Regions from separate parts of the Arthrobacter sp. TMP15 genome, predicted to be linked through region 2. Evidence: riboswitches for the same ligand, from Rfam matches in the RefSeq annotation. Region 2 holds a riboswitch; each other region holds the start of a gene.
The links. A riboswitch is a leader RNA that binds a small molecule or an ion and turns the genes downstream of it on or off. The one in region 2 is predicted to bind S-adenosylmethionine.

Region 1 (3,507 bases), 990 kb from region 2:
TATGCGCTTGGTGGTCCAGATAGCTTTCGATCTGGTACCTGCCCACAGCGAGCGCTCCGAGCCGCTCGTGGCTGATGGTGCCGCCGTCGTCCTGGGCCTTTCTGCCAAAGCGCGAATCCATCTCAGTTTCACTGCGGTAGGTAATGTGCGCGATCCGGCGGGCAAGCCCCAGTCCCATGGTGGGAGCCGCGCCGTCGTAATAGTCCCCGCCGGCGAAGTTCGGGTCCTGGCGGACAGCCAGAATTTGAGTCTGGGCAAATGCGATTTGCTCAGCAGTGCTGGCAGCGCACGAGGCAACCACGGCACAGCGCTGCACCCGCTCGGGGTAAGTGAGCGCCCACTCCAAAGCTCGGGCGCCCCCCATGGAACCGCCAATGACAGCATGCCAGGAAGTGACACCGAGTTTATCCGCCAAACTGGCTTCCGCACGGACGGAGTCCCGAATGGTGATGAATGGGAAGCGGGAACCATAGGGCTTCCCGTCCCCGGCAATGCTGGAGGGTCCCGTGGTTCCGTAGCAGCCCCCCACCATATTCGCGCAGAGAACAAAGTATTTGTCCGTATCAATGACGGCACCGGGTCCAACCAGGCCTTCCCACCAGCCGTCCTCCTCGGAGTCACCCCGGCTTACGTGGGTGCTTCCCGTGAGTGCGTGCTGGATGAGTACCGCGTTATCACCCGCTTCGTTGAGTGTTCCCCAGCTTTCAAAGGCCACTGTTACCGACGGTAATGCCCCCCCTGCTTCAAGTGCCAGAGCGCCTATGTGAACCGAACGCAGTACACCTCCGCCCTGGCCAACGGCAGCTGAGAAGGAACTCCCGGCGCGCCCCGCTGAACTGGTTTCCGCATCTGTTGGAGCTGCGTTCGCCAGCCCTGCCCCTCTCATCACGTGACTCACATGGCTCACTCAGCTCACGGAAGACTTAGCAGCGCGAAACCCTGCCTCAAGGTCGGCAATGATGTCAGCAACATTTTCCAGCCCCACAGACAGTCGCACCAGGCCCGGGCGCACTCCGGCGGCAAGTTGCTGCTCGGGTGAAAGCTGCGCGTGGGTGGTGGACGCCGGGTGGATAACCAGGGAGCGGACATCGCCAAGGTTGGCAACGTGGGAGTGAAGTTCCAAGCCGTCAACGAAGCGCTGGCCGGCTTCCGCTCCACCCACGATGTCAAAGGAGATGATGGCACCGATGCCGTTGGGGGCGTACTTGCGTCCGCGCTCAAACCACGGGCTCGATGGGATGCCGGCATAGGCAACAGCCTCAACATTTGCATTACTTTCAAGCCACTGCGCAACACTCACGGCGTTGCTGACATGGCGCTCAACGCGCAGGCTCAGTGTCTCAATGCCTTGGGCGATGAGGAAAGCATTGAACGGGGAGATAGCGGAACCGAGATCGCGAAGCAGTTGCACTCGCGCCTTGAGGATGAAAGCCAGGTTTGCCCCAAGTGCACACCCCACGCCGAGGTCCCGGGCGTAGACCAGCCCGTTATAGCTCTCATCCGGGGTGTTGAATCCCGGGAACCTCTCAGGATTGGCGGCAAAGTCAAAGGTGCCGCCATCAACAATGACGCCGCCAATCGCAGTACCATGACCGCCCAAGTACTTGGTAGCTGAGTGGATGACAATATCGGCACCCCATTCCAGCGGTCGGAGCAGGTATGGAGTAGCCAAGGTGTTGTCCACAATCAGCGGCACGCCTGCTTCGTGGGCAATGGTGCTGATGTTTTCCAAATCAAGCACGTCTTGGCGGGGGTTGGAGACAGTTTCACCAAAGAATGCTTTGGTGTTCGGACGCACAGCGGAACGCCATTCATCCAGGTTGTCTGGATCGGAGACGAAGGTTACCTCGATCCCGAGTCGCTTCAGCGTGTGGGCCAGTAGGTTGAAAGTGCCGCCGTAGACGCTGGGGCTGGAAACAATGTGATCCCCGGCGTCGGCCACGTTGAGGATGGCAAGGGTGGTTGCCGCCTGGCCAGAAGACAGCAGCAGCGCCGCAACTCCGCCCTCAAGACTGGCAATCCGCTGCTCCACGGCATCGGTGGTGGGGTTGCCAATACGAGTGTAAATTGGCTCCAGCTCAGTCAGAGCAAACCGTGCGGCGGCACTTTCCGCTGACGGGAAGACAAACGAGGTGGTCTGGTAGATGGGCAATGCCCGTGCACCAGTTGTGACATCCGGCTGCTGACCTACGTGGATCTGACGAGTTTCAAATGACCAACCGTTACTCATGGATGGGTTCCTTCATACTAGGGGCCGTCCGTGAAACCCTCCGGCGCATACGGCTCGGAAGGGCCTTGGAATCTATGGCCCGCGCTTGCACCGTAAACCGGTCGGTTCGGTGCCAGGTCTTCACCCGGGGCACCCCACCGCGGATGGAGGGTTGCCGGTCAGCAAGCCGGGGCTATCAGCTGACACTCATGACCTACATCCAGTGTGAAAGAATCCCCGCATCATCGCAAGATTATGACCGGTTTGTGACTTTTTGCGAAGATTTGCTTGATTTTTGGGCGATAAGAGGAAGTTCACTGAACTAGTGAGAGATTTTTCGGGCAACAACCGCCCGAATCGTTTAAGCAGCTCCTGTGGGTGTTTGCCCAAAACACCCGCACGAGCTGCTTAACGGATTGGGGATTGCTCGTTTCCTAGTGTTCCTGCTAGTGTTCCTGCTCCTGCCCCTGTTCCTTCTCCTGCTCCTGCTCCTGCCCCTGCTACTTTCCCAAACCTGCGCGCCGGAGCGCTTCGGCCATAGCCGTGTTTGCGCTGCTCGGAGCTGCCCCCGGAGCCAAGTTGGGCTTGGGCTTATGTCCTCGAGGCTGAGCAGTAGCGCCAGCCTCGGATGTGCCGGCTGGATTTCTGGCTCCTGGGTTTCTGGCCCCTGGGTTTCTGACCCCAGGGTTTCTGGCTCCTGATCTGGCTCCAGGCCTGCCATCAGGTCTGGTGTCAGACTTGGCGGCTGTGTCATCCAGGCGCAGCGTCAAGGAAATACGCTTACGCTCGGGCTCCACTTCAAGGACCTTCACGCGAACCACTTGGCCGGATTTAACCACTGTGTGCGGGTCAGACACAAAGGAATTACTCATGGCTGAGACATGTACAAGTCCGTCTTGGTGCACACCAATGTCAACGAAGGCACCAAATGCGGCAACATTGGACACTGTTCCCTCAAGGATCATGCCGGGGAGCAAATCGGTGATTTTTTCAATGCCATCTGTAAACGTTGCCGTTTCGAAGCGGGGCCGGGGGTCACGGCCGGGCTTTTGCAGCTCCGCAACAATGTCCTGCACAGTGGGCAGCCCAAAGCTGCCGTCAACGAAGTCGGCCGGGTTCACCGTTGCGGCACCAACAACCCCGCCTGTCACATCCTTTGCCGAAGCCCCCACCGCACCAAGAATTTTCCGTGCCACACCATACGCTTCAGGGTGCACGCTAGAGGCGTCAAGTGGCTCCGCTCCCCCGGTAATACGCAAGAATCCGGCACACTGCTCAAAGGCCTTCGGTCCGAGCCT
Region 2 (3,507 bases):
TCATCGCCCTGCGGAACTCTGCCGCCACCGGCGAAGCCCTTTTGGTGTTCACTGTCATCTTGATCGGCATCGGCTGGATCTTCGAGGGCATCATCGCTATGGCCGAAGCTGGCAAGGGCCCCACCCGTCTCTGGGCCATAGTCTTTGCCGTCATCAGTGTCCTAGCGGGAATCATGGTGCTGGCGGTTCCCGCTTGGACGGCCATGTGGTTGCTGCTGATGACTGCCATCATGTTGATCATTCTGGGCATAGTTGGTCTGGTTAGGGCGCTAACGTTCGGCAAGAAAATCACCCACACCCGCTAAACTCCGAACATGACAGTTTTGGTATTTTTGGACCCCGCCCATCCGGCAGGACGGTTGGCGGACGCCGCCTCGCCCACCATTTTGGCCACGGATCAGGGCGTCACCAGGGGAGATGGAATCTTCGAATCCCTCCTAGCCATTGACGGTGTCCCGCGCAAAATTCAGGCGCACCTTGACCGTTTTGCCGTATCCGCGAACACCATGAGCTTAGAGATACCCGCGGCAAAGGTATGGCAGGCGGCAATTACGACGGCGTTGCAGGCCTATGCTGGCGCCACCGACCAAGCCGTTGTGAAACTGGTAGCCACGCGTGGCCCCGAGGGAGCCAACACCGCCTCCGCTTGGGTGCAAGTCTCGGAAATTTCGCCAAAGCTGGCGCAACAAAGGGCCCAAGGTTTGGACGTTATTTTCTTGGAGCGTGGCTACGACAGCCAGATTGCCGCCCGCGCACCGTGGCTGCTGATGGGCGCTAAAACACTCTCCTACGCGCTCAACATGGCAGCCCTGCGGTATGCGCACCAGCAAGGTGCTGATGACGTGATCTTCACCAGCTCAGACGGATTGGTGTTGGAAGGCCCAACATCGTCGGTGCTTTTGGCCCACATTACAGATGAATTCGGTGCGCCCATCAAACGACTCATCACACCCCACTTAGACACGGGTATTTTGCCCGGCACCACCCAAGGGGCACTTTTTGCTGCTGCAAAGTCCGCCGGATGGGAGTTGGGATACGGCCCCGTTGCCCCAGCGGATTTGCTCGATGCAGACGCGGTGTGGCTCATCTCCAGCCTGCGCTTGTTGGCGCCGGTGAATACGATCGATGGCACGGAAATTGGTACCCCCAAGATCCGGGCAGAACTGAGCACCGAACTTGGGGAGCTATTGGCAAAAACCCTTTAGGTGGCACTAGCGACGGGCGCAATAGCGGGACGCAGCTTGTTTCCCAGCGCAATCATCAACACACTCATGATCACAAAAGTAACCGCGATGATCAGGCAGGTCAACAAAACTGCACCGTAGCCGCCGTCGTCCGGGTTCAGGAACGGGTAGGCATACCAGTTGGTAGCCGCCCCACGAATCAGCGAATACGCCAGGTACACGAGCGGGAACACCATGGCGATCCCAACTCTTTTCAAGGGAATCCGCTGGCGAGGCGGTTGGATCAGCCAGTCTGCCACCACAACCACGGGCATCACATAGTGCAGCCATGTGTTGATCCATGGAAGTAACGCACCCAAATCCACATCGCGCAGCAGCGCCTGAAAAACGATACCAACCAACGCCATGCACACCACCGAAATACAGCGCAACAGCTGCCACACCGGGCCTAATTCTTTCCCGCGCCACGTCAGCACGGACTCTACAACGAGGACGACGGCGGCGAAGATGTTTGAGAGGTTGGTGAAGTAGCTGAAGAAGTTCAGCACACTGAAGCCGTGGCCGGCATGGATGCCCAGTTGGATTCCTACGGCGGTGAGGGCCACCGCTCCAAACAGGAAGCGGATAGCAGCAAATGTGCGGTGCGAAGTCATGGTTTCATAGTGCCAGTACAGTGGGCCGCGTGTCTGTAGCGCAGCCGTCATGTTCCGCCACACTTCCCAGTTTTTAGTATTGGCAAGGGATCGGTGTGTTAGCTTCAAAGTGAGTAATGAGTGCCAGTGTCAAGCCCTGACTTGCTGGCCGGCAACCCTCTTTCCGGCGGGGTGCCTCAGGTGAATACTCGGCAAATCAAGCTATCAACGGCTTAAGTTTGCAAGCGTGGACGTAACTTGCAGCGTGTATTTAGGAGCTCAGTTTCTAACTACCTGCACAGCTCCCCCTTGCAGCCCTCCGGCCATTTGCAATGAGGAGAAATCATGTCCACTGACCCATCCAGCTTGGCCTACAGGCTCATTACAGGTCCCGATGACCGTTCCTTTTGTGAGCGCATCTCAACGGCCCTGGATGAGGGCTATGTTTTGCACGGGGGTCCTGCGCTCACCTTCGATGGCAGCTCCGTGATCTGCGCCCAAGCGCTCATCCTCCCGCAGGCCGTTGCCACCAGTGACGCCGCAGTGGCCACGGCAATAGACGAGCTGGATACAGAGTTGGCACTTCATGGAGAGGTCATCAAATGAGCTACGCAGGGGATTTGCCGCCGGTAACAGCATGGGAGCATGTGGCGGCCGGCGCTGTTCTGTTGGATGTGCGCACCCGCAGTGAATGGGAGCATATTGGTGTTCCCGATACTTCCGCCCTTAATACCGAGCCGCTTTTTATCCAATGGAACCTTGCCGACGGCAGCCACAACCCCGAATTTTTGGCGCAGCTACAGGCCGCGGTACCCCGTCAGGCACCCCTTGTGGTGCTGTGCCGTTCGGGCGCCCGCTCCATTGCCGCTGCCGAGGCTGCTACGGCCGTCGGCTACACGGCGTACAACGTCTTGGAAGGCTTCGAAGGCGTCCCCGACCCCTACGGCGACAGGGTGATCAACGGCTGGAAGAACCAACAACTACCCTGGCGCTGAACCGCCGTCGCACTTTATGACACGCCACTGAGAGACCACCAGCGAAAGCCAAGGATACATAATTGAGCAACTTTAACCAGCACGCAGCCACCTGGGCAGAGGACACCCAAGCCGTACGGGGCGGCCTTGACCGCAGCAATTTTCAAGAAACCTCCGAAGCCCTCTTTTTAAACTCCGGCTTTGTGTATGAATCGGCGGAAGCCGCAGAAGCCGCTTTCACCGGCGAAACGGAGAGGTTTGTGTACTCCCGGTATGGGAACCCCTCAGTGGCCACCTTTCAGGAACGGCTGCGACTGTTGGAAGGTAAAGAAGCTTGCTTTGCGACGGCGTCGGGAATGTCTGCTGTATTCACCGCCTTGGGTGCATTACTGGCGGCCGGGGACCGCGTGGTTGCCTCACGCTCGCTCTTTGGCTCCTGCTTTGTCATCCTTAACGAACTGCTGCCGCGTTGGGGAGTGGAGACCGTGTTTGTTGACGGACCCGATTTGGATCAGTGGCGAACCGCCCTCTCGGTTCCCACAACAGCTGTGTTCTTTGAATCCCCCTCAAACCCCATGCAAGAAATCATCGATGTAGCGGCTGTGTGCGATCTTGCCCATGCAGCCGGTGCGCAGGTGGTGGCCGATAACGTTTTCGCCACTCCTCTCCTACAACGCTGCGGGGACTTTGGTGCTGACATTATTGTGTACTCGGGCA
Region 3 (3,507 bases), 1.1 Mb from region 2:
CCGACCCCGTGGAGCGGGTGGTGGTGGCCAACGCCGATCAGCTTGTGATTGTTGTGGCAGCGGCCAACCCCGAACCCCGCACCGGATTTATCGACAGGGCGCTGGTTGCCGCCTATGACTCAGGCATCTCTCCCCTGCTCCTGATCACCAAAACCGACATCAAGGATCCAGCCGAGCTGCTGGCCAACTACGAGCACTTGGAAATGACTGTCATTATCAGCCGAACAGCTGCCGATGGCGCCTCGGGTATTGACGCCCGCAGCGACGACGGCGACTCCGCTCTGCTTGCCGGCGGTGCTGTTGCCCAGCTGCATGGCTACCTTGACGGCAAGGTCAGCGTGATGGTGGGTCACTCAGGCGTCGGAAAATCGACCATGGTCAATGCACTGACCGGTTCACAACGAGCCACCGGTGGCGTGAATGCCGTCACGGGCCGTGGACGGCACACATCCTCCTCAGCCTTGGCACTGCAGCTCCAAGGCGGCGTACCAGGGTCATGGATCATTGATACCCCAGGCATCCGGTCCTTTGGTTTAGCCCATGTGAATCCGGACAGAATTTTGGCCGCCTTCCCTGACTTACAACCCGGCACCGACAACTGCGAACGGGGCTGCAAGCACAACAGCGTAGCCGTCAATTGCGGCTTGGACCCCTATGTGGCTGCAGGGTTTGCCGGTGACGCCGGAGGCGCCCGCCTTGCTTCCTTGCGCCGCCTGCTAGGGACAAGCGATAGAACTGAAGGCCGTGCCGAGGCGAAAGAACTGGGCAGCATAGAGTAACTCTTTGGCTGCCTCTGCTTTTGGGGTCGCTGCCACTACGCGTCATCCCGGATTTTTCTCTCACTACAGATAGCGTGAAGCGTATGACGATCGCACCCCAAACGTATAACGATGACCTTCGCCTGGCGCATGTTCTTGCAGACAGCGTGGATTCGCTGACCATGTCCCGTTTCAAGGCCCTCGATCTGAGAGTTGAAACCAAGCCTGACCTGACACCTGTGACCGATGCGGACAAGGCTGCCGAGGAGTCCATCCGGAGCCAGCTCTCCAGAGTGCGCCCACGCGATGCCGTGTTGGGCGAGGAATTTGGCAGCAGCGGGCATGGGTCACGACGCTGGATTATTGACCCCATCGACGGCACCAAGAACTTTATGCGCGGCGTCCCGGTCTGGGCCACACTGATTGCCCTGGTTGAGGAAGGCGTCCCGGTTGTGGGCCTTGTCAGCGCCCCGGCACTGGGTAAACGTTGGTGGGCGGCTCAGGGCACAGGAGCTTACATGGGCAAATCCCTTGCCGCTGCAACACGCATCCGGGTCTCCAACGTCGCGGAGCTCAAGGACGCCTCCTTGTCCTACTCGTCTCTGACAGGCTGGGCGGAGCGCGGCAACCGCGACGAGTTCATCTCACTTACCGACGACGTCTGGCGTACCCGGGCCTACGGCGATTTTTGGTCTTACTGCATGGTGGCCGAAGGCAGTGTGGACATTGCCTGTGAGCCCGAACTGAACCTATACGATATGGCCGCACTGGTTCCTATCGTCACAGAGGCCGGTGGCCGCTTCACCTCTTTAGAGGGCGCAGACGGCCCCTTTGGCGGCAATGCCCTGGCGACCAACTCCATTTTGCACACCGAGGTGCTGCGACGCTTGAATCCCAATTGGGATGACTTGCTGGGTTAACTTTTCGAGGTTGCGCAGGTGAGTGCGGCGCTTTATGTAACGTAACAAATGCACTATCTGATTTCTTGGGCTAATCTCTTGTGCATAGGTCACGAGTGCCAGCGCTAAACCCCGGTTTGCTGGCCGGCAACCCTCCTTTCGCGGCGGGGTGCCCCGGGTGACGACCTGGCCAGACCGGAACGGTTTTGGCAAGCGCGGACTGCTTGGCACCCCCCCCAGGCGTCCTTCCGTCGAAGGAATCCTTGATGAGCAACGCCCTGTTGGAAAAAAACTCCCTCATAGAATCGCCGTTGTTGCCCGTTGTGGGTGATGAATTGCAGGCTCCCCTGATCCACGGCGGGCATGTGCGCTACGCCAACCTTGACTACGCAGCCTCCGCACCGGCCATCAACGAGGTAGCGGCCCACTTGAACGAGGTGCTGCCCTATTACGCCAGCGTGCACCGAGGAGCCGGCTTCGCCTCCCAGGTCAGCACCTCAGCTTATGAGAACGCGCGGAGGATTGTGGCGGATTTTGTGGGTGCACGCTCTGATGATTTGGTTATTTTCACCCGAAACACCACAGATTCGTTAAACCTTTTGGCAACGTGTGTGGAAAGCGTCTTGAAGCGCCTCGGGTATGCCGATGGCCGCTCCAACCTTCACGGTGAGGTGCTTTACCTGGACATCGAACACCATGCCAACCTGCTGCCATGGCAGGGCCTGCCACACCGTTCCGTTGTGGCGGCCGACAGCATCGCCTCGACCTTGGCCCGGGTAGAAACACAATTGCGTGCAGGTAATGTGCTTCTGCTGGCGGTTGCTGGCGCCTCCAACGTCACCGGGGAAGTCCTTCCCGTGAACGAGCTGGCCGCCTTGGCACACCGGTACGGGGCGCGCATTGTTGTGGACGCCGCTCAGCTGGCACCGCACCGCCGCATTGATCTGTCCGCTAGCGGAATCGATTACTTGGCTTTCTCCGGGCATAAACTCTACGCACCTTTTGGGGCTGGAGTGCTGGTAGGACGCCGCGACTGGCTCGATGCCGGCACGCCCCACCTGGCCGGCGGGGGTGCCGTGAAAGAGGTTCGGCTTGAATCCGTCACCTGGACCGATGGCCCTGCCCGGCATGAGGCCGGCTCCCCCAATGTTTTGGGCGCCGCCACACTGGCCAAAGCCGCGGCTATTTTGGGCTCCCTTGACCCCTTGGACTGGCACAACCACGAACAACTCCTGCGCAAGCACCTTGTCACTGGCCTGAACAACATAGCGGGTGTTAATGTTCACTCCCTGTTCAGTGATGCGCACTCGCACCCAGACTGCGGCAGCATCGGCGTCGTCAACTTCTCCATTACCGGGTACGACGCCGGATTGGTCGCCGCGTACTTATCGGCAGAACACGGTGTGGGTGTCCGTGACGGTAAATTCTGTGCACATCCGCTGCTCAACAGGCTGGGACTTCCATCAGGCTCGCTCCGGGCCAGTTTTGGGGTGGGCTCACGTGTGGAGGACTCTCAGCGACTCCTTGACGGCATCACGACCCTCCTGCGTGATGGCATGTCCTGGGACTACGTGATCGATTCCGGCCGGTGGGTCCCGGCAAACGATAACCGTAGCTATCCTGACTGGGCGCCCAACACCCCCGGCACAGCAGGTGCGGCTCCCTGCCTGACCGACTAGCCCGGTAGCGTCCGGCTCTGAGCCGGACGCGGTAAAGTTATACGCCACACAGCACAACATTTCAGGAGCGGTTATGGCAGGGATCGGCGGACCCGTTTTTGACGCCGAACGGCGCCAGAGTATGGCAGCGGCATTCCTGGAGGGCGGTGGCAGGTATCACAAGGTCCGGCC
Region 4 (3,507 bases), 570 kb from region 2:
CAAGCACAAGTTCATTATTTTCCAGGTCAAGCGATGACGCTGCTGTGAGGGTGATCTGAGTTGGCGCTGACGCGTCAAGCATTTCCCGCTGAGAACGCACGGACACAAATTCTCCCGCGCCCATGGACAATGCCCCTGCCAACAAACCGGCAATACCGCTAAAGAGCACCACTTGGCTGCCAACTCCGGTGGCCGCCATGCCCACCACCAGCGACAGGTTGCTAACGAGCCCGTCATTGGCGCCAAAAACGGCAGCCCGAAAAGAACCGGAGAGCCTGGTGCGGCCCCTGGCGGAGAGCCCACGAATTACTTCTTCATGGATTGACTCATCGGCTGCCATGGCATCAGTGGCGTCAGCATCGCTTGCGTAGGGTGATCTTGATTCCGAACGCTGCGCTAGGGCAAGCACAAATACAGAGCCGAAACGGCGGGCCAGAAAACCCAATACTTGGTTGCGATTTGAGGAACGCCTAGGGGGGCCAACATGCTCGCCGAGTAAGTCCAGCCAGTGTTTCTCGTGGCGGCCTTCCGCTGTGGCCAGCGCCAGCAGGATCAGCTTTTCTTCACCGTCACGGCGCTTGGCCAGGTCGCGGTAGACGGCAGCCTCGGCGCGCTCATCGGCCAAATACTGGCGCCACCGCTTGATCTGCGCTGGTGTGGGGATAGGTTCAGACACGTGGGCGTACTCCTTAAAGTCAGCCCTTACTGTAGCCCGGATCCGGGCTGATTTCCGGCCGGTAGTCCTAGCGAAAAAGTTTCGGGATCCCGGAAGTTACCCCCACAAGAAACAAATTATAGAAAGTATTTTCGTGCAGTTGATGCAACGCCATGGGACTGGCTTGCAGGGTGGCCCTCTTCATCGCCGGGCTGGTCAAGTCCAACGCCGGCATGATGGTCATGGCATCAACCATTAGTGCCGGCTTGGGCGCGAGCTGGGCAGCAGCAGTAACCGCAGCGAAGAACAAGAAATAGCTCCGCACGCCCCGCCATTACTTTCGGCTGTGAACTCGCATAGGCTGTGATGCCAATGGGCCCCGCGCATCGGGACCACGGTTCGAAAAGGCGGTAGCGAAGTGAATGAAGTCCTCTTTCCCATGATGACAGGAGATGCAACTGAGCCTGGTGTGCTGGCAACCTGGCACGTTGCAGATGGTGAGATGGTTGCTGAAAAACAATTACTCGCCGAAATCGCCATCAATAAGATCGACGCCGAGATTTACGCGCCCGCCGCTGGCACGGTGAGGCTGCGGGTAGCAGAAGGCGATGAAGTACAGCAGGGATCAGTCATCGTCAGCATTGAATGGCCAAACCCCTAGCGTTATGGGTCACTGGCGGCTTAGTGTGCTGTGAGCCCAAAGCCTATCCGGCGCCCGGCTTTGACCCGAGTCTGTGCAACTGTGATCACCAGGGTGCCTATTTCCGGAATCCACTGAGCCGGGCGGACTGCGTGGGCCAGCGCATTGGCCAACTCTTCTGGGGCCGGACACTGATAGCGGTGGTAGCCGCCGGGCGTGGCGAAGGTGACAGAACCCAGAATAACGTCCACGGCGGGCAGAACCGAGATGCCGGAAGGGCGTGTGGGCGGCTGACGTGATGCGGGGACTACGGAGGTAGCAATCATGGTGGATGCCTTTGGCTTGCTCTTACCCGCGAAGATTTTCCGCCGGTCACTTCCTCATCCGAACCACCCTTGAAGCATGGGGAAGGTGCGCGATAAGTCGGAGCTTGGCATCGCATCTCATGAAGCTGGCTCCAGACTACCGCTTTAAAGTACGACGGCGGCAGGTGAGGTAATAAATGTTAGTCACCAACCGCCGTCGTACTCTGGAGAAGAGCTGTTACTTCTGTAGCTGGGCGCCTACTTCATCCGAGTTGGTGTCTGTGACGGCTGCGGCGAGTCGGTCATCCCAAGCCTTGCGAATGTGATCGGGTGTGCGCGGGGTCAGCAGGGAGACCACAACATAAACAAGCAATGATGATGCCAAGCCAATGTAGATGGGCTCGTTGGCGTAGATTCCGTCTTCGCTGAAGATGACTCCGGTGGCGAACAGCACCAGCATGGCAATGGTGACTACGCTGCCAACTGCCATTGACCAGGCAGCTCCAAGACCGGTACCGCGCTTCCAAACAAGGCCGCCGATGATGGCAACGAGCAGACCGCCAACCAGAATGTCGTAGGCGATTGTCAACGCGAAGACCACGTCGTTGACCACAATGGAAATCAAAACCACGAGGACACCCAAGCCCAGGACGTAGGCACGGTTGGCGTTAACATCGTGCTCCGGGTTGGCCGAATCTGAGGTGTCAATTTTCTTGCCGAACCAGCTGGCAACGTAGGGGACAACGTCTTTGCGGGCAACTGTCGCTGCGGCAATGAGTGAGCCGGATGCTGTGGACATCATGGCGGCCACAGCCGCGGCCATGACGATGCCACCAATGCCCAGGGGCAGTAACTGGGTGGCGACTTCTGCGTAAACAACATCCTTGCCCAGGTTGGCAATGTCAATGGTGGGCAGCGCAACAAATGCTGCCATTCCGATCAATGCGCCAGCAATACCGTAAAGGATGCAGTAGATACCGGCGGTGGCACCGCCCCAGCGGGCAACTTCGGGGGTGCGGGCGGTGAAGACGCGCTGCCAAATGTCCTGACCGATGAGCATCCCCAGGGTGTAGACCACAAAGTAGGTGATGATTGTTTGGACGCCGATTCCATCCCACTGGAAGAAGCTCGCATCAACGCGGTCACGGATGCCGTCAAGGCCGCCTGCCGCGTTCCAAGCGAAGGGCAGCATGAGCAAGAAGATACCCACGGTCTTGATGATGAACTGAACCTGGTCAGCGAGGGTGATTGACCACATGCCGCCAATCGTGGAGTACAGCAACACAATCGCTCCACCTACAGCGATAGCCAGCCAGCGGTCCCAGCCGAAGAGGACCACAAAGATGGTGGCATAGGCTCCTGTAGAGGTTGCCGAGATCATGATGGTGTAGGCGAGCATGACTATGCCTGAGAACTTGGTGCTCTCTTGACCGTAACGCAGGCTGAGCATCTGTGAGACTGTGTAGATCTTCAACTTTTGCAGGGTGGGGGCAAATAGCAGGCTGAGCAGTAACACGCCAACACCGATGGCAATGACCAGCCACATACCGGAGATGCCGAACTTGTAACCGAGGCCCACGCCTCCTACTGTGGAGGCGCCACCGAGCACCACGGCGGCCATGGTTCCTGTGTAGAGGAATGGTCCTAATCGACGGCCGGCCACCAGGAAGTCGCTATTATTTTTGGTCCGCGACTTTCCCCACCAACCAAAGGCCAGCATGGCCACCAAATATAAGACGACTATGGCAATGTTTAAGTCCATGTGATGCTCCAGAGTGCGAAGTAGTAGTAATCCCCCGAAATATTGCCTCTTAAGCAACACTTGTTGTCTATTAGGCTAAACTGTGACTGCAGTTACAGTCAAAGTGCAGCTTGAGAGCAAGCGGCAGCCGTGGTGTCAAAGGAGC

Region 1: it holds a riboswitch for S-adenosylmethionine, as region 2 does, so the genes downstream of both, AAFM46_RS05050 (bifunctional o-acetylhomoserine/o-acetylserine sulfhydrylase) here and AAFM46_RS00770 (DUF1737 domain-containing protein) in region 2, are expected to answer to the same signal.
Region 3: it holds a riboswitch for S-adenosylmethionine, as region 2 does, so the genes downstream of both, AAFM46_RS11785 (aminotransferase class V-fold PLP-dependent enzyme) here and AAFM46_RS00770 (DUF1737 domain-containing protein) in region 2, are expected to answer to the same signal.
Region 4: it holds a riboswitch for S-adenosylmethionine, as region 2 does, so the genes downstream of both, AAFM46_RS03320 (hypothetical protein) here and AAFM46_RS00770 (DUF1737 domain-containing protein) in region 2, are expected to answer to the same signal.

What each region holds. Positions count from the first base shown of each region.
Region 1 is NZ_CP154262.1:1,161,670-1,165,176, reverse strand. Features, by position in the region: gene AAFM46_RS05055 (homoserine O-acetyltransferase) at 1-898, opposite strand, end outside; gene AAFM46_RS05050 (bifunctional o-acetylhomoserine/o-acetylserine sulfhydrylase) at 908-2,230, opposite strand; SAM riboswitch class IV at 2,307-2,424, opposite strand; gene AAFM46_RS05045 (Tex family protein) at 2,710-3,507, opposite strand, start outside.
Region 2 is NZ_CP154262.1:174,344-177,850, reverse strand. Features, by position in the region: gene AAFM46_RS00785 (DUF308 domain-containing protein) at 1-305, shown strand, start outside; gene AAFM46_RS00780 (aminodeoxychorismate lyase) at 315-1,205, shown strand; gene AAFM46_RS00775 (Pr6Pr family membrane protein) at 1,202-1,837, opposite strand; SAM riboswitch class IV at 1,950-2,070, shown strand; gene AAFM46_RS00770 (DUF1737 domain-containing protein) at 2,162-2,422, shown strand; gene AAFM46_RS00765 (rhodanese-like domain-containing protein) at 2,419-2,811, shown strand; gene AAFM46_RS00760 (O-succinylhomoserine sulfhydrylase) at 2,874-3,507, shown strand, end outside.
Region 3 is NZ_CP154262.1:2,634,371-2,637,877, forward strand. Features, by position in the region: gene rsgA (ribosome small subunit-dependent GTPase A) at 1-779, shown strand, start outside; gene hisN (histidinol-phosphatase) at 863-1,678, shown strand; SAM riboswitch class IV at 1,766-1,879, shown strand; gene AAFM46_RS11785 (aminotransferase class V-fold PLP-dependent enzyme) at 1,924-3,336, shown strand; gene AAFM46_RS11790 (class I SAM-dependent methyltransferase) at 3,410-3,507, shown strand, end outside.
Region 4 is NZ_CP154262.1:746,563-750,069, forward strand. Features, by position in the region: gene AAFM46_RS03305 (VIT1/CCC1 transporter family protein) at 1-676, opposite strand, end outside; gene AAFM46_RS03310 (hypothetical protein) at 829-972, shown strand; gene AAFM46_RS03315 (lipoyl domain-containing protein) at 1,074-1,316, shown strand; gene AAFM46_RS03320 (hypothetical protein) at 1,337-1,621, opposite strand; SAM riboswitch class IV at 1,635-1,746, opposite strand; gene AAFM46_RS03325 (sodium:solute symporter) at 1,839-3,362, opposite strand.